4 regions of the Streptomyces sp. NPDC020299 genome follow, and region 2 is predicted to be linked to each of the others. Evidence: riboswitches for the same ligand, from Rfam matches in the RefSeq annotation. Region 2 holds a riboswitch; each other region holds the start of a gene.

Region 1 (4,463 bases), on a different contig from region 2:
CCGGACTGAAGTCGTTCGCGAGGGGCGACTAGCCGAAGGGCCAAACCGGAGCGGAACGGCCACCTCCGTATCCGGCACCACAATGCCCATCCCAGTTCATCTTCCGTTCACCCAGGTTGCTTACGGTCAACCAGCCAACGACGCTCGAAAGAATGCCTGGGTAAATGGAAAGCTTCTCGCTGATCCTCGCGATTGTGGTCGTAACCGCACTTGCGTTCGATTTCACGAACGGTTTCCACGACACCGCCAACGCGATGGCCACCACCATCTCGACCGGTGCACTCAAGCCCAAGGTCGCGGTGGCCATGTCCGCCGCGCTCAACCTTGTGGGCGCCTTCCTCTCCGTGGAGGTCGCCAACACGATCTCCAAGGGTCTCGTCGACGAGAACGGCATACGTCCCGAGGTCATATTCGCCGCCCTGGTCGGCGCGATCCTCTGGAACCTGGTCACCTGGCTGGTGGGGCTGCCCTCCAGTTCCTCGCACGCCCTCATGGGCGGCCTGATCGGCGCCACCGTCGCCTCCGCGGGCTTCGGTGCCGTCCACGGTGACGTCCTCGTCACCAAGGTGCTGCTCCCGGCGGTCGCCGCGCCGGTCGTCGCGGGCATCGCGGCGATGCTCGCCACCCGGTTCTCCTACGGCATCGGCAAGAACGCCGAGGGCGAGGCCACCCGCAAGGGTTACCGCGCCGGCCAGATCGCCTCGGCCGGTCTGGTCTCCCTCGCCCACGGCACCAACGACGCGCAGAAGACGATGGGCATCATCACCCTCGCGCTGATCGCCGGCGGTTCCATCGCCCCCGGCTCCAACCCTCCCACCTGGGTGATCCTCTCCGCGGGCATGGCCATCGCGCTCGGCACCTACATCGGCGGCTGGCGCATCATCCGCACCATGGGCAAGGGCCTGACCGAACTGGAGCCGCGGCAGGGCTTCGCGGCCCAGACCAGCGCCGCGACCGCCATCCTCGCCTCCTCCCACCTCGGCTTCTCCCTCTCCACCACCCATGTCGTCTCCGGCTCCGTGATGGGCGCGGGCCTGGGCCGCAAGGGCGGAGTGGTCCGCTGGTCCACGGCGACCCGGATGTTCGTCGCCTGGGCGCTGACCCTCCCGGCCGCCGCGCTGGTCGGCGCGCTCGCCGAGACGGTCACCGACCTCGGCGACTGGGGCACCGCGCTGGTGGCGGTCTTCCTCGTGGCCTCCAGCGCCGCGATCTGGAAGCTCTCCCGCCGCGAGGTGGTCGACGCGAGCAACGTCAACGAGACCGAGGAGCCGGCCGGCGTGATCACCACCGCGATCGCCGTCGTCACCCCGCCCCCGGTGGGTGTGGTGGCCGAGGACCTGTCGGCCACGATCCCGTCCCCTGCGGCACCCGTCGCCGCCGACCCGGCGACCCCGCCGGCCGCCGCCGTCTGATCCCGGGCACCCGGGCACCAAGAAAGCAGCCTCTGTTATGAAGATCGACTGGGCAGCCCTCGGCTCCGTCTTCGGCGTCAGCCTCGCGGTCACCGTCGGCCTGGTGGCCCTCTTCACCCTCGGCGTCCAGGGCCTGTCACGACGCGAACGCGCCGTCGCGCAGGGCGACTCGGCGGCGCTGGCCGTCACCGGGGCGTACGTGTGCTTCGCGGCGTGCGCGGCAGCGGTGGCCTACGGGATCTACCTGATCATGCACAAGGCCTGACCCAGGCCTCGAACAGGCTCCTTCCCGAAGACTTCGAAGTCTTCGGGAAGGAGCCTTTCGCATGCCGCCCCACCACCACCCGGGCTTCGATGTGGGCCTCAGCACACTCTCCCCGTGCAGGTCAACGGCAAGTTGACGGCCCTTCCGGGGCCGTGGTGGACTTCCGGAGCCATGTACGGCGGCAAGGGAGGAAGCCGGTGTGAATCCGGCGCGGTCCCGCCACTGTCACCGGGGTAGGTAGCCCCGGGAGCCAGGAACTCCCACCGCCGGTCTCGTCGAACCAGGGCGCGGACACCCTGAGTGAGGACATATCGCCATGCTCGCCTGCCGTTTGAGAGCGCAGGCTCTCAGGTACCGCACCAGATCGCTGCCCGCCCCCACGGCCGGCTGAGCCGATGCGTGCCGATCGCGTCTTCGCGTACGGCGCCGCCGCCGGCCTCCTCGGCGACCATCTGCTCGGTGACCCGCGGCGCGGGCATCCGGTGGCCGCGTTCGGGCGGGCCGCCGGTGCCGTCGAGCGGGTGCTGTGGCGGGACCACCGGGGGTGGGGCGCGCTGCACACCGCGGTGTGCGTGGGCGGTGCCGCCGGCCTGGGAGCCGTCGCCGCCGCGGCCGTACGTCCCTCCCGTGCCGCCTCCGTCGCGCTGACCGCCGCCGCCACCTGGGCCGTCGTGGGCGGAACCTCCCTCGCCCGCGAGGCCCGTGGCATCGGGCGTGCCCTGGAGGCCGGGGACGTAGAGGCCGCCCGGGCGCGGCTGCCGCACCTGTGCGGAAGGGATCCGCAGGCGCTCGACGCCGACGGGATCGCCCGGGCCGTGGTGGAGTCCGTCGCCGAGAACACCTCCGACGCGGTGGTGGGGGCCCTGGTGTGGGGAGCCGTGGGCGGGGTCCCGGGTCTGCTGGGCTTCCGGGCCGTCAACACCCTCGACGCCATGGTCGGGCACAAGTCGCCCCGATACCGGCGGTACGGGTGGGCCTCGGCCCGGCTGGACGACCTCGCGGGCTGGCCGGGGGCGCGGTTGACCGCCGTACTGGCCGCCGCGGCCGGGGACGACCGCCGCGGTGCCGTACGGGCCTGGCGGGCCGACGCGGACCGGCACCCGAGCCCCAACGCCGGGCCCGTGGAGGCGTCGTTCGCGGGGGCGCTCGGCGTGCGGCTGGGCGGGACGCTCTCGTACGGCGGGCGGGTGGAGCACCGGCCGGTGCTCCACCAGGAGGGACGCGCCGTCGCCGTGCCCGACATCGACCGGGCCGTACGGCTCTCCAGGCGCGTCGGTCTCCTGGCGCTCGGCGTCACCGCCGCCGCGCGCATCCTCGTGAAGGGACGTGGGAAATGAGCGGGGGTCTCCTCGTCGCCGGCACCACCTCCGACGCGGGCAAGAGCGTCGTCACGGCCGGGATCTGCCGCTGGCTGGTGCGGCAGGGGGTCAAGGTCGCGCCCTTCAAGGCGCAGAACATGTCCCTCAACTCGTTCGTGACGCGCCAGGGCGCGGAGATCGGGCGGGCACAGGCCATGCAGGCGCAGGCGTGCCGGGTCGAGCCGACCGCGCTGATGAATCCCGTGCTGCTCAAGCCCGGTGGGGAACAGAGCAGCCAAGTGGTGCTGCTGGGCAAGCCCGTGGGCGAGCTGAGCGCCCGTGGCTACCACGGGGGGCGCCAGCAGCGGCTGCTGGGGACCGTGCTGGAGTGCCTGGAGGAGTTGCGGGGCACGTATGACGCGGTGATCTGTGAGGGCGCCGGTTCGCCCGCCGAGATCAATCTGCGGCGGACCGACATCGTGAACATGGGGATCGCGAGGAACGCGCGGCTGCCCGTGCTCGTCGTCGGCGACATCGACCGCGGGGGCGTCTTCGCCTCCTTCTTCGGGACCGTCGCCCTGCTCTCCCCCGAGGACCAGGAACTCGTCGCCGGGTTCCTCGTCAACAAGTTCCGCGGCGACGTCTCCCTGCTGGAACCCGGCCTCGACATGCTGCTCGGGCTCACCGGGCGGCGGACGTACGGCGTGCTGCCCTTCCGGCACGGGCTCGGCATCGACGAGGAGGACGGACTGCGGGTGTCTTTGCGGGGCACGGTCCGCGAGTCGAACACCGCCCCGCCCGTCGGCGAGGACGTGCTGCGGGTCGCCGTGTGCGCGATCCCGCTGATGTCCAACTTCACGGACGTGGACGCGCTGGCCGCCGAACCGGGTGTCGTGGTGCGGTTCGTGGACCGGCCGGAGGAACTGGCCGACGCCGACCTCGTGGTGATCCCGGGGACGCGGGGCACGGTCCGGGCCCTGGAGTGGCTGCGGGAGCGGGGGCTTGCCGAGGCGCTCGTCCGCAGGGCCGCCGAACAGCGGCCCGTGCTCGGCATCTGCGGCGGCTTCCAGATCCTCGGTGAGCACATCGAGGACGAGGTCGAGTCGCGCGCCGGGCAGGTACACGGCCTCGGGGTCCTTCCCGTCCGCGTGCGGTTCGCCCGCGAGAAGACCCTCACCCGGCCTGTCGGGGAAGCCCTCGGCGAGCCGGTCGAAGGATACGAGATCCATCACGGGGTCGCCGAAGTGACGGGCGGGATTCCCTTCCTGGACGGTTGCCGGGTCGGCCAGACCTGGGGCACGCACTGGCACGGTTCGCTGGAGTCGGACGGCTTCCGGCGGGCCTTCCTGCGCGAGGTGGCGGCCGCCGCGGGCCGCCGCTTCGTACCGGCCCCCGACACGTCGTTCGCCGCGCTGCGCGAGGAGCAGCTCGACCGGCTCGGCGATCTGATCGAACAGCACGCGGACACGGACGCGCTCTGGCGGCTCA
Region 2 (4,463 bases):
ATCGCCATGGCCGGCGACAAGCTCTACGTCAGCAACGAGGGCGGGCGTCCGGCCAAGGCCGGCGACACCACGATGAACTCCTACGGCACCCAGGTGCCGGCCGACCCGGACACCGGTGCCGCCACCACCGGCACGGTCAGCGTCATCGACCTGGCGGACCCGTCCGCCGCCGTCGGGAGCATCGACGTCGGTCTGCACCCGACCGCGGTGTACGCCAAGAAGGGTGCGGTGTTCGTCACCAACACCGCCGACAACAACGTGTCGGTCATCAGCACCGCCAAGGACAAGGTCGTACAGACCATCGCCACCCAGCCGTGGCCGGAGGCGAAGGTCGGCTACGAGCCCGACGCGGTGACACTCACCGACGACGGCCGTCTGCTGGTGACGCTCGGCCGCGCCGACGCGGTCGCCGTCTACCGCTACACCTCCCCCCAGCAGCCGGCCAGTTACGTCGGCCTGCTCCCCACCGACTACTTCCCCTCGGAGATCGCCACCGTGGGAAAGAACGTGGTCGTCTCCAACACCCGTGGCATAGACGCCCGTCGCCCCGACAACGCCGGGCACGGCACCCACGACACGACGTCGAGCCTGACGCGGTTCACGCTCCCGGACGACAGCGTCATCAGGGACCGGACGGCCAAGGTCTTCAAGCAGAACGGCTGGACCCGCGGCTCGGTCACGTCGGCCGACGGCAAGAGCCACGCCAAGCCCACGCCGGTCCCGGCGCGGCTCGGCGACCCCTCGACGATCAAGCACGTCTTCCTGCTCGTCAAGGAGAACCGCACCTACGACCAGGTCTTCGGTGACCTGCCGCAGGGTAACGGCGACCCGTCGCTCACGACGTTCGGCGCGAACGTGACGCCGAACCAGCACGCGCTGGCCCAGCAGTTCGGGTTGTACGACAACTTCTACGACGTCGGCACGAACTCCGCCGAGGGCCACAACTGGCTGATGCAGTCGGACAACCCGGAGTACACCGAGTCCTCGGCCGGTGAGTACACCCGCAGTTACGACACCGAGGACGACGTTCTCGGCCACCAGAAGTCCGGCTTCATCTGGACCGGTGCGCAGGCGGCCGGCAGATCCGTCAAGGACTACGGTGAGTTCCAGTCGATCGAGAGCAAGCCGGCCGGCGCGACCTGGCAGAACCTGTACTGCGACGCCAAGAACATGGACGCGACGGGGCAGCAGACCGCCTACCCCATCAAGACGGGCTCGGCGATCCCGTCGCTCAACAAGGTGGCGGTGCCCGGCTTCCCGCTGTTCGACCTCGACGTCCCGGACGTCTACAAGTACCAGATCTGGAAGCAGGACTTCGAGAAGGACGGTCCGGCGAACCTGAACATGTTCTGGTTCTCCAACGACCACACCGGTGGTCCGGCGAACGCGTCCGCCGAGGTCGCGGACAACGACCTCGCGGTCGGCAGGATGGTCGACGAGATCTCCCACAGCACGTACTGGAAGGACTCGGCGATCTTCGTGGTCGAGGACGACTCCCAGAACGGCCTCGACCACGTCGACGGCCACCGGGCGCCGGTCCAGATCATCAGCCCCTGGGCCAAGCGCGGCACCGTCGACGACCACTACTACTCGCAGATCACGATGATGCGCACCATCGAGCAGATCCTCGGGATCCACCCGATGAACCAGAAGGACAGCGCGGCCACGCCGATGTACGGGGCGTTCACCCGGAAGGCGGACAACGCGCCGTTCACGGCGGTGCCCAACCGGACCTCGCTGACCCTCGGCGTGAACCCCCAGCCCTCCTGCGGCTCCGACACCCCGGCGCCCCAGGACACCAAGGCGGCGGCAGCGCCGACGTCCGCGGCGGTGCCCGCGGCCCAGCGGGGGCTCGCGGCGCAGTGGAAGACCTGGGCGTCGCACCAGCGGCTGACCGGCCCGAAGGCCGTCCCCGACTACGCGAACCCCACGCAGATGAACCGCTACACCTGGTACCAGACACACAACTGGACCAAGCCGTACCCCGGCGACGGCAAGGTCTACGCGCCCAACGACGTGCCGGGCGCCTACATCCCGTCACCCGAGTCCGACGGCTGACCTGACACGCCCCTGAGACGCCCCTGGCCGGCGTCACCGACGGCCAGGGGCGTCGCCGTGCTCGGGCTCGGCCTCCGGGCGTGCGGCATTGAACTCCCTCGCTGTGTGCGACGTATGAGTCACCGCGGGTGGCGCTGTGTCATCCGGACCGTGAGCGGTGGCTACGTGCGCTTCAACGCGGCGCCGAGAGGAAGGGCCGAACAATTTCATCATTATCGAGCCGTCCCGTCAGCAGCGAGTCTGACATAGCCGTCCTGGTACGGCAGGGGGGCGGGGGGAGCAAAGTCAACAGCGGTATTCATGTGCCGGGGCTCGACGGGCTCCGCGGTATGGCCGCACTGTATGTGGTCCTTTTTCATTGCTGGCTGCTGGCCTTTCCCGGGTTTCCCAGGAACTCGGGACCGTTCTGGCTGGGCTGGCTGATGTACGGGCGTCTCGCCGTCGTCTTCTTTCTCGTGCTGTCCGGTTTCTCGCTGGCTATTTCCCCGGCACGTCACGGGTGGCGACAGGGCGGTGTCGCACGGTTCCTGCGGCGTCGCGCCTGGCGAATCCTTCCGCCGTATTGGGCCGCACTCGCATTCAGCACGGTGGTCGGTTACTTTGTCGTGCCCGCCTCCCATCATGGGCCGCCGAACCTCAGAACAATCATCGTGTATGGGCTGGTGGCCCAGGATGTGTTCACGGCTCGCACGCCGAATGGTGCGTTCTGGTCGATCGCCGTGGAGGCGGAGCTCTATCTCGTCTTTCCCTTGCTGCTGTTCGTCCGGCGACGGCTGGGAGCGGTACTCCTGGTCACGGGCGTGACACTACTCGTGGCCCTGCGCGGGCTGTTGGCGGAAAACTCGTTACCCGTCGAGGGTGACAACTGGCTTGCCCCGAATCTCGCGCCCGTATTCGTTGCCGGTCTGGTCGGCGCGGGAATCATTGTCGCGCGGGAAAAGGTACGGCGCATGCCCTGGCATTGGTTCGCCGCTGTGGCCGTCATGCCGCTGATATTGCTCATAGTTGTCCAGGGATCGACCTGGACAATAAAGCACTACTTCTGGGTGGATCTCGCCGTCGCGCCCGCCATGACCATGTTTCTGGCGGCGATCGCCACCGGGCGTCCCGTCTCTGTGATGCGGCTTCTGGCCACGCGGCCCATGCGCGGCCTCGGCGACTTCTCGTACAGCCTTTACCTCATTCATCTGCCGATCGTCATGGTCATCGTTCGGAAAATCGCCCCGGATTACGTATCGGCCGGACTGCCCACGTTCTGTTTCACGGTGGTTCTGGGGCTGCCCGCTTCGATCCTGTCGGCCTGGCTGTTCGCAGAGCTCTTCGAGATGCCCTTCAAACGAAACCGATCCTGGAAGTCCATGCTCTCGGCGGCCCGCTCACGCCGGCACGGCTGACCCGCCTGACCCGCCTGCCCCGTGTGCGGCCGGCCGCGCGGCTCGAGAGGAAGATCACGCCGGGTGGTGCGGTCTTGGCCGTGTCCGCGTCACGCGGTACGGTCTGTCCGATATTGACGACGGCGAGACGGAAGCCGGTGGGAATCCGGCACGGTCGCGCCACTGTATGCCAGACGCCCTTCGGGGTGTCCGGCAAGTCAGACCCGTGGCCGTCGTCCTGTGCACCACCGAAATGGGACGCGAACTCCCGGAGGAGGTTCTGCCATGGCGCAGACCGTCGCCCAGCCGACAGCCACCACTCCCGCCGTGCCCGCCACGCTGCCGCTGAAGGCGATAGCCCCCTGGGCGGTCTTCTTCGGCATCCTGATGCTCGTCCTGCTGTACTTCGTCGGCGCCGAGCAGGGCGCCACCTCCGTGCTCAGCGGCACGGACGTCCACGAGTGGGTGCACGACGCCCGCCACCTGCTCGGCTTCCCCTGCCACTGACGCGAGGGACGCCGCACGCCCATGAATTCCGCAACGGTAAGAAATCTCCTCGTGCGGGGCATGCTCGCCGGCCTGGCCGCCGGCGTGCTCGCCCTGGTCGCCGCCTACCTTCTCGGTGAGCCGAGTGTCGACAAGGCGATCAGCTTCGAGGACGCCCACTCCCATGAGCACGAGATGGAGGTCGTCTCCCGCTCCCTGCAGTCCACGGCCGGGCTCGCCACCGGCGTCCTGGTCTACGGGGTCGCCTTCGGTGGCATCGCCGCGCTCGCGTACTGCTTCGCGCTGGGCCGGATCGGCCGCTTCGGCCCGCGTGCGACGGCGCTGCTGCTGTCCGGCTGCGCGCTGCTCGCCGTGTACGTCGTACCGTTCCTGAAGTACCCGGCCAACCCGCCGTCCGTCGGTGAGCCCGACACCATCGGCAAGCGGACCACCCTGTACTTCCTGATGATGGTGCTCAGCGTCCTTCTCGCGATCGGCGCCACCATACTGGGCAAGCGCCTGGCGCCCGGCCTGGGCACCTGGTGG
Region 3 (4,463 bases), on a different contig from region 2:
AGCCGGTCGGTGTGTTCCAGGCTCGGCATGCCGCTCTTGCGCCACTCGCTCAGCCACTGCCGGCTGGTGCCCGCGATCCTGGCCAGCTCGTCCAGCGAGTAGCGCTTGCCGTCCGGTCTGCGCCGGGTCTCGCGGATGAAGTCGAGCCGCTGCCGCACCCGTTGGGCCAGCCCGGTGTCGGGGGCGGCGCCGCCCGCGAGCAGTCGGGCGACCACCTCGGCGGGGATGCCGGTGCGGTACGAGAGGCCGGCCACGTCCAGGACCTCCGGTAGCCGGCCCGGCCGTTCGGTCAGCTCCCCGAGCCGGTCGAGCAGGCCGGCGAGCGGGGCGTGGGCGTCACTCACCGATGTCCCCCCTGGGCATGTCGTCGGTTTCGTGGCTGAGTTGACGCGAGGCTACCGGGTCGCCCGCCGGTCGAGAAGTGATGTCAATGACAGCTGCTGAATTAGGCAGCAATCGTTGACAGTTGAGGCTCGCGCGGGACAGGATCATGACGCCACCCGGCCCCGGCCCCGGGTGCCGCCTATGGGGGAGCGGCATCGGGGGTCGGGACAACCCGGGTCGTCAGCGGATGAGCGTCCGTACCAACTCCACGGCCTCCCCGAGGAGTTCGACCTCCCGTGCGCTCATCGTCGGATTGGCGGCGCGCCGCCGCCGCGCCTCGGTCAGCCCCGTCTCCGTCAGGCCGGACGGGGCGGCGAGCAAGGCGGTGAGCAGCGCGCGGGCCGGGGCGGCGAGGGCTTCGCCGCCGACGGCGACCTCGGCGAGGATCACCGCGGACATGCCCCAGTCGAGACCGGGCGGCCCGTCCTCGGCGTTGCTCCAGTCGATGACCCGGGGACCGTCCGGGGTGAGGATCACGTTGTCGGGGTGCAGGTCCAGGTGCAGGACGCGGGCGCCGGGGGCGGCGGAGTCCCGGGCGGGGACGGCGTGCAGCAGCCGCAGCAGCCGGGCGAGTTCCGCGCCCGCCTCGGCCGCGCCCAGCGAGCCGTCCAGGAGGGCGGCCAGCATGGTCGGTCCGGACAGCCGTTCCATCACCAGGTCGGTGCGCGAGCCGGACGGCCGCACCCGGGGCACCGGGTAGCCGTGCTCCCGTACGTACGCCATCACCGCGCCGTCCGCGGCGGCGTCCCCCCGGCCCGCCCGGTCGCGGCGCAGCACCCACGCCTCGTCGATCTCGTACACGTCGGCCGTCCGGCCGGAACCCAGCGGTCTCCCCGTCGGCAGCATGACGCGACCCTAGCCACCTCACACGGCCCCCTGACTCCCCTGACGCACAGCCGCCTCCCAGCCGCTGTCTACCGCCGGGTACAGTGTCCGGGCGTCATCACACCCGTACGGGGGGAAGCCGGTGCAATTCCGGCGCTGACCCGCAACCGTAAACCGTCACGACGGTGAGCCGGACTGCCCCGTACGGACGTTGACCGGCTCACGTGCGCGGCAACCCGCCGCGCGCGGCACCGTCGAGGTCTACGGAGCCGAGCCGCCCGGGGTGTCCCCGTGCTGCCCGTGCTCCCCCGCAGGGAGAGGCAGTAGCCGACCATGAACGTCCGCCGCAGCGCCGCGGTTCTCGCCACCGTCGGCGTCATAGCCGCAGCCGCGCCCGCCACGGCCGCGTCGCCGTCGCCCTCCCCGTCGACGGCGCTCCCGTCCGGGCTGTACGGCAGCACGGACCCGAAGTACGACGGCGTGTGGCGGCAGTCCCTCGCGCTGCTCGCCCAGCGCACGGCCGGTGTCCGGCCCGCCGCGAAGGCCATCGACTGGCTGGTCGGGCAGCAGTGCGCCGACGGGGGCTTCGCCGCCTACCGCCCGGACCCCGCCAAGTCGTGCGCGAAGACCTCCGCCCAGGCCGACACCAACAGCACGGCCGCCGCCGTACAGGCCCTGCACGCGCTCGGCGAGCACGAGGGGGAGGTCCACAAGGCCGCCGTCTGGCTGAAGGCGATGCAGAACGAGGACGGCGGCTGGAGTTACACGCCGGGCTCGCCCAGCGACACCAACTCCACCTCCGTCGTCATCGGTGCCCTCGCGGCGGCCGGCGAGCACCCCCTCCAGCTCCGTACCGAGGGCAGGACCCCGGCCGAACTGCTGGCCAAGTGGTCCATCCCCTGCGACGAGGACGGCGGCGGCGCCCTCGCCTACCAGCCGGACAAGAAGGGCAAACTGGCGGCCAACGCGGACGCGACGGCGGCCGGGGTGCTGGGCTCGCTCGGCAAGGGCTTCGTGACGACGGCCGGGAAGGCACCGGAGGAGGGCTACGTCTGCGCCAACTCCGACAAGCCGCTCGCCCCGCAGCAGATCGCCCGCAACGGCGCCGCCTACCTGGCGGACCAGACGCACGACACCGGCCACCTCACCTCCAGCCTCCCCGGCGCCAAGGACCAGCCCGACTACGGCAACACCGCGGACGCGGTCGTCGCCCTCGCCGCACAGGGCTGGGCGGATCAGGCGCAAAGGCCGTACGCCTGGCTGGAGAAGCACGCGGCGCAGTGGGCGAAGCAGTCCGGCCCCGCCGCCTACGCCGAGCTGATCCTCGCCGCGCACGCGATGGGCGCCGACCCGCACGACTTCGGCGGTACGGACCTGGTGCGGGCGCTCGACGCGACCGGACCGGCGCCGCAGACGGCGGCAACGGGACGGGCGACCGGCGCTGAGACCAAGCCGGCGAAGCACGACTCGGGGACGAAGGTGTGGTGGATCGTCGGCACCGGCCTCGTCGCCGGCATCGGCATCGGCTTCCTGCTCAGCGGCCGCCGCAGGAAGCAGCAGCCGTGATCGTCGTCCGCCGTGCCGGGGCGCCGCTCCTGGCCGCGCTCCTGGCCGCGCTCCTGTGCGTGGTGTCGGCCGGGCAGGCCCAGGCCACCGGCTACCGCTACTGGTCCTTCTGGGAGCGCACCGGCGGCCACTGGACGTACGCCACGCAGGGCCCGTCCACCGCGCGTCCCGCCGACGGCGACGTCCAGGGCTTCCGCTTCGCGGTGAGCGAGGACTCCGCCAGTGCGACGCGGCCACGCGGCACCGCGGACTTCGACGCGATCTGCGCCAAGGTGCCCGCACGGGAGGGCAGGAAGCGCATCGCCCTGGTCCTCGACTTCGGCACGGCCGCCGACGCCCCCTCCGGAGAAACCCCGCCCGGCCGCCGGACGGCCTGCGCGGCGGTCTCCGGCGACGGGACGACGGCGGACGCGCTGGCCGCGGTGGCCGGGCCGCTCCGCTACGACACCAACGCACTGCTGTGCGCGATCGACGGGTATCCGCGCAAGGGGTGCGGGGAGCAGGTGGCGGCGGGGAAGCCGGCCGAGGAACGGGCCGGGAGCAAGCCCTCGCACAGCACGTCGGACGGCCCGTCGGTGGGCCTGCCGGTGGGAGTGGGTGCCGTCGTGCTGCTGGGCGCGGCGGCGATATGGCGGGCTCGGCGCCGTGGCCGCGCGTAGCGTCCCCGCCCTGCACCCCGGTGCCTGGTGGCTGTGGTCCATAGGCCTGGGCACCGCGGCCACCCGCACCACCAACCCCCTCCTCCTCGCCCTCCTGATCACGGCTTCCGCATACGTCGTGGCCACCCACCGCGGCAGCGCCCCCTGGGCCCGTTCCTACGGCGCCTTCGCCAAGCTCGCCCTCGCCGTCCTCCTCGTCCGCCTCACCTTCGCGGTGGTGCTCGGCTCCCCCATCCCCGGCACGCACGTGCTCGTGACCCTCCCCGAAGTCCCGCTCCCCCACTGGGCGCAGGGCATCCGCCTGGGCGGCGAAGTCACCGCCGAGGGAGTGCTGTTCGCGGTGTACGACGGCCTGAAGCTGGCCACGCTGCTGATCTGCGTCGGCGCGGCGAACGCCCTCGCCAACCCGGCCCGGCTGCTCAAGTCCCTGCCCGGCGCGCTCTACGAGACGGGCGTGGCCGTGGTCGTCGCCCTCACCTTCGCGCCGAACCTGATCGCCGACGTCCAGCGGCTGCGCGCCGCCCGCCGGCTGCGCGGCCGCCCCGACCGGGGCCTGCGGGGCCTGCTCCAGGTCGGACTCCCGGTGCTGGAGGGCGCGTTGGAGCGGTCCGTCGCGCTCGCCGCCGCGATGGACGCCCGCGGTTACGGCCGTACCGCCGACGTCCCCGCCCGGATCCGTCGTACGACCGCCGCCCTCACCCTGGGCGGCCTGCTCGGCGTCTGCGCGGGCACGTACGGCCTGCTCACCGCGGAAGGCGGCACGTACGGGCTGCCGGTCATGGTCGCCGGGGTCGCCGCGGCCCTCGCGGGGCTGCGCCTCGGGGGCCGCCGTACCCTGCGCACCCGCTACCGGCCGGACGCCTGGAACGCGCGCGCCTGGCTGGTCGCCGCGTCCGGCGCGGCCGTCGCCGCGCTGCTGACGCTCGCCTCCGTGCGCGACCCGGACGCCCTGCACCCCGGGGTCGTACCGCTGACCGCACCCGAACTTCCCCTCTGGCCCGCGGCGGCCGTGCTCCTCGCTCTCCTCCC
Region 4 (4,463 bases), on a different contig from region 2:
GGGGTGTCCACCGTTTCCAGCGACCAGTCCCGGATCATCGCCAACACCCAGTGGGGCCCGCTGACGGAGGGCGACCGGGACTTCGTGGTGAAGGTGCGGGCGGCGGGACTCTGGGAGTACCCGGTCGGTCAGATCGGGCTGCAGAAGGGCCAGTCGCCGGCGGTCAAGACGGCCAGCAACCACCTGATCGACGGCCACGCCGCGCTGGACGTCTCCTGCCGCAAGATCGCGCCCCTGCTGAACATCACCCTGCCCAACATCGCGAGCCCCCAGCAGGAGGGCTTCGTCACCCAGCTGAAGAGTGACAGCGGCAAGCAGTTCGACATCGACTTCGCCAACATTCTGCGGATGACGCACGGCTCGATCTTCAACACCATCGCGAAGATCCGCTCCACCACCAAGAACTCGCTGGTGCGTGCCCTCGCCGACCAGGCCAACGACACGGTTCTGGACCACATGACGGTCATGGAGAAGACGGGCGACGTCGACTTCGACACGACCCTCAACACCCAGACCAACCCGCCGAAGATGCCGGCCACCATGCTGACCCCGCCCGCTCCGCCCGCCGGGCAGCCGCAGGTGGTGCTCACCGCGCCGCCGACCGAGACGTCGACCGCGCTGGACCTCAGCGGCCTGGGCGTCGGCTCGGCCCCCTCGGCACCCGCCGCCGCCCCCTCCCCCAGCGCGTCGGGCGGCTAAGCGAGCCACACGGTGGTGTCGGGCGGCAGGTTGCCTCCGTCCGGCACCGGCGTGCTGCTCAGCAGGACCTCCCCGGGCGGCAGCGGTACCGGCTCGGCGCCGAGGTTGGTGACGCACCGCCAGCCGTCCGAACGGGCGAACTGGAGGACACCGGCGGGTGCGTCCGGCGCCCAGGTCAGCGACTCGCCCTCGAGGAGCTTGCGGCGCAGGCGCAGTGCCCTGCGGTAGAACTCCAGGGTGGAGCCCTCGACACCGTCCTGCGCCTGGACCGCGTACGCGGCGAAGACCGGCGGCTGGGGCAGCCAGGCGCCGGCCGCGCCGAAGCCGTACGACGGGCCGCCGGCCGTCCACGGCAGCGGCACCCGGCAGCCGTCGCGGCCCTTGCGGACATGACCGCTCTGTTCCCAGATCGGGTCCTGGAGGACCTCGGTGGGCAGACCGGCCACCTCGGGCAGGCCGAGTTCCTCGCCCTGGTAGACGTACGCGGATCCGGGCAGCGCCAGCATCAGCAGGGTCGCCGCCCGGGCCCGGCGCAGCCCCGCCGCCTCGTCGATGCCGGGTGCCCGGCCGCCGGAGAGCAGCCAGGCGTCGGCGTCCGTGCCTGGCGGGAGCATCAGGCGGGAGGTGTGGCGTACGACGTCGTGGTTGGACAGGACCCAGGTGGCCGAGGCCCCTGCCGTGCGGGCCGTGTCCAGTGAGCCGGTGATGACGCGGCGCAGCTCGTCCGCTTCCCAACCCGCCTGTAGATACTCGAAGTTGAACGCCTGACCCAGTTCGTCCGGGCGGGCGTACAGGGCGCGTCGGGCATCCGGGACCCAGGCCTCGGCGACCGCCGTGCGGGGCGGGGAGTAGGCGTCGAAGATCTTGCGCCAGTCGCGGTAGATCTCGTGGACCTCGTCGCGGTCCCAGTACGGGTGGCTTCCCGGCGGTACGTGTTCCAGGGCCTCCTCCCCGGTCGGGTCGAGGTCGCCGACGTCGCGCAGCGGCTCGGTGAGGTCCTTGGCCAGGCCGTGGGCGACGTCGACACGGAATCCGTCGACACTCCGGTCGGACCAGAAGCGCAGGGTGGTGCGGAAGTCGGCGCGCACCTCCTCGTTGTCCCAGTTGAGGTCGGGCTGCTCGGCGGCGAACAGATGGAGGTACCACTGTCCGTCGGGAACCCGCTGCCAGGCGCTGCCGCCGAACACCGACTGCCAGTCGGTGGGCGGGAGTTCGCCGCGCTCGCCGCGCCCGGCGCGGAAGACGTAGCGGTCGCGGGCGGCGGAACCGGGCCCGGCGCGCAGCGCCTCCTGGAACCACGGGTGCCGGTGCGAGGTGTGGTTGGGGACGATGTCGACGACGACCTTCAGCCCCAGCCGGTGGGCCTCGGCGACCATGGCGTCGAAGTCGTCCAGCGTGCCGAGACGGGGGTCGACGTCCCGGTGGTCGGCGATGTCGTAGCCGCCGTCGGCGAGTTCGGAAGGATAGAAGGGGCTCAGCCACAGGGCGTCGACGCCCAGCGCGGCCACATGGTGCAGGCGCTCGGCGATGCCCCGGATGTCACCGAGCCCGTCGCCGTCGGCGTCGGCGAAGCTGCGGGGATAGACCTGGTAGATGACGGCCTGGCGCCACCAGTCGGGATTCCTGGACGAAAGGTCGGTCACGGCGGCTCCCTCGGAAAGGACGACGGGGAGAGCCTGTCCACATTGCCGGGAAAGCGAACCCTCACACTCCACGGAGTAGATCATTCCGGGCACATGCCCGCCGGGGGCGCTGCGGTGCTCCTCGCGGGTGGCACGGCCATCGTCCTCGCGACGCACCGGTCAGCCTCCGTCGACCGCGCAGTGCCCGAGCAAGTGACATCCACCGGCACGCCGATCCCATCCGCCTCCGAGTCGACCCCACCCCCGACGCCCGACGCTCGCGGCAGCGCCTCCGGCAGCCTCGCCGGAGGCGAGACGCGGCCATCGTCGTCGCGACTCGCCGGTCAGCCTCCGTCGGCCGCGCAGTGGCTGAGCAGGCTCTGAACCTCCGCGTCCACCACCCGGTACCTGACCACCCGCCCTTCCTTCTCCCCCGCCACGACCCCCGCGGCCCGCAGCAGCCTGAGCGCCTGCGACACCGCGGGGTCGTTCATTCCCGTCGCGATCGCCAGATCGGACACGGCGAGCGGGCCGGTGCGGTGCAGGGCGAGCAGCAGAGCGAGCCGCTTGGCGTCGGCGAGCAGCGAGAAGCGGTCGGCCCAGGCGCGCACATGGCCGGGTTCGCCGATCGCGGCGATGGCGTCGCACACCCGGTGACCGTCGATGGTGCGACGGTCCGCGCGGTCGGCAGGCACGAGATGCATACCGTCATATTCGCAGGCGCGGTTCTGTGATCTTCAATACCTGCGCAGGTACGCAGCTTTGCAGACAACTGCCCACCCCCCTACGGTGGGCGGGCCGTGGTGTTCGGGAAGTCGATGCGATGTCGACGCGGCCCTCGCCACTGTGATCGGGGAGTTCCCGTCCCGTCCGGCACCCGCCGGGCCACTGGTCGTACGACCGGGAAGGCAGGGACGGAGGACGTCATACCCGTAAGCCAGGAGACCGGCCACGGCAGCTCACGAAGTGATCCACGAGGTGCTGGAGCGTGAACCGGATGACCCTGCCCGAGACCCGGCCCGAGACCAAGGCCGCCTCCTTCCGCTGGCGGCGCGAGGACACCGTCAAGACCGCCGGGCTGATGGGTGTGATCGCCGCCCTCCACGTCGTCGCCTTCGGCATCCTGTTCCTCCTCGTCGCCCCCGGTCACTACGAGGTCGGCTCCAATGCCTTCGGCATCGGGCTCGGCGTCACCGCCTACACCCTCGGCATGCGGCACGCCTTCGACGCCGACCACATCGCCGCGATCGACAACACCACCCGCAAACTGATGGCGGACGGCAAGCGGCCGGTGTCGGTGGGCTTCTGGTTCGCGCTCGGGCACTCCAGCGTCGTGGTCCTGCTTGCCGCGATGATCGCCGGCGGCACACAGCTGGCGGGCCGGGTGATGAACGAGAACTCCCGTACCCACCAGGTGCTGGGCGTCATGGGTACGACGGTCTCGGCCACGTTCCTCTATCTCGTGGCCGCGCTCAACCTGGTCGCCCTCTTCGGCATCCTGCGCGTCTTCCGGGCGATGCGGGCGGGTTCGTACGACGAGCAGGAGCTCGAACAGCACCTCGACTCCCGGGGCTTCATGAACCGCGTCCTCGGCCGCCTCACCAGGTCCATCACCCGCCCGGGCCAGATGTTCCCGCTGGGCTTCCTCTTCGGCCTCGGCTTCGACACGGCGACCGAGGTCACGCTGATGGTGATGGCCGGCTCGGGCGCGGCGGCGGGCCTGCCCTGGTACGCGATCCTCTGCCTCCCCCTCCTCTTCGCCGCCGGGATGAGCCTGTTCGACACCCTCGACGGCACGTTCATGAACTTCGCCTACCAGTGGGCGTTCTCGAACCCGGTGCGCAAGGTGTTCTACAACCTCACCATCACCGGCCTGTCCATCGCCGTCGCCTTCGTCATCGCCACGATGGAACTCCTCGGCCTCGAACTCGGCAACGTCGGCTATCTCATCGTCGGCCTGTTCGTGGTGGTGTGGGCGGCGGCGGTGGCGTACTGGAAGGTGGCGAGGGTCGAGGAACGCTGGACGCCTCAGCCCCAGACCGAGACCCCGGCCCCCGCCACGACCGACCAGTAAGCCCGCCGCTCCGCCTACGGCCGCTCGACCGTCTCCAGGTACAGCTTCACGAACCGGTCGACGTCCAC

The links. Region 2 has a riboswitch for cobalamin ahead of ACH45E_RS15110 (CbtB-domain containing protein). Riboswitches for the same ligand answer to the same signal wherever they lie in the genome.
Region 1: another riboswitch for cobalamin. It lies ahead of ACH45E_RS42825 (cobalamin biosynthesis protein); the one in region 2 lies ahead of ACH45E_RS15110 (CbtB-domain containing protein).
Region 3: another riboswitch for cobalamin. It lies ahead of ACH45E_RS13585 (prenyltransferase/squalene oxidase repeat-containing protein); the one in region 2 lies ahead of ACH45E_RS15110 (CbtB-domain containing protein).
Region 4: another riboswitch for cobalamin. It lies ahead of ACH45E_RS09630 (HoxN/HupN/NixA family nickel/cobalt transporter); the one in region 2 lies ahead of ACH45E_RS15110 (CbtB-domain containing protein).

What each region holds. Positions count from the first base shown of each region.
Region 1 covers NZ_JBIRWL010000030.1:58,521-62,983, forward strand. Annotated here, with positions in the region: gene ACH45E_RS42810 (lysozyme) at 1-32, shown strand, start outside; gene ACH45E_RS42815 (inorganic phosphate transporter) at 165-1,412, shown strand; gene ACH45E_RS42820 (hypothetical protein) at 1,450-1,677, shown strand; cobalamin riboswitch at 1,817-1,957, shown strand; gene ACH45E_RS42825 (cobalamin biosynthesis protein) at 2,073-3,014, shown strand; gene ACH45E_RS42830 (cobyric acid synthase) at 3,011-4,463, shown strand, end outside.
Region 2 covers NZ_JBIRWL010000005.1:163,187-167,649, forward strand. Annotated here, with positions in the region: gene ACH45E_RS15100 (bifunctional YncE family protein/alkaline phosphatase family protein) at 1-2,058, shown strand, start outside; gene ACH45E_RS15105 (acyltransferase) at 2,361-3,452, shown strand; cobalamin riboswitch at 3,536-3,680, shown strand; gene ACH45E_RS15110 (CbtB-domain containing protein) at 3,717-3,938, shown strand; gene ACH45E_RS15115 (CbtA family protein) at 3,960-4,463, shown strand, end outside.
Region 3 covers NZ_JBIRWL010000004.1:472,002-476,464, forward strand. Annotated here, with positions in the region: gene ACH45E_RS13575 (XRE family transcriptional regulator) at 1-344, opposite strand, end outside; gene ACH45E_RS13580 (phosphotransferase) at 565-1,230, opposite strand; cobalamin riboswitch at 1,301-1,430, shown strand; gene ACH45E_RS13585 (prenyltransferase/squalene oxidase repeat-containing protein) at 1,543-2,775, shown strand; gene ACH45E_RS13590 (SCO2322 family protein) at 2,772-3,434, shown strand; gene ACH45E_RS13595 (energy-coupling factor transporter transmembrane component T) at 3,421-4,463, shown strand, end outside.
Region 4 covers NZ_JBIRWL010000003.1:381,001-385,463, reverse strand. Annotated here, with positions in the region: gene ACH45E_RS09645 (DUF4142 domain-containing protein) at 1-699, shown strand, start outside; gene ACH45E_RS09640 (glycoside hydrolase family 13 protein) at 696-2,342, opposite strand; gene ACH45E_RS09635 (metalloregulator ArsR/SmtB family transcription factor) at 2,666-3,025, opposite strand; cobalamin riboswitch at 3,106-3,290, shown strand; gene ACH45E_RS09630 (HoxN/HupN/NixA family nickel/cobalt transporter) at 3,319-4,395, shown strand; gene ACH45E_RS09625 (nucleoside hydrolase) at 4,410-4,463, opposite strand, start outside.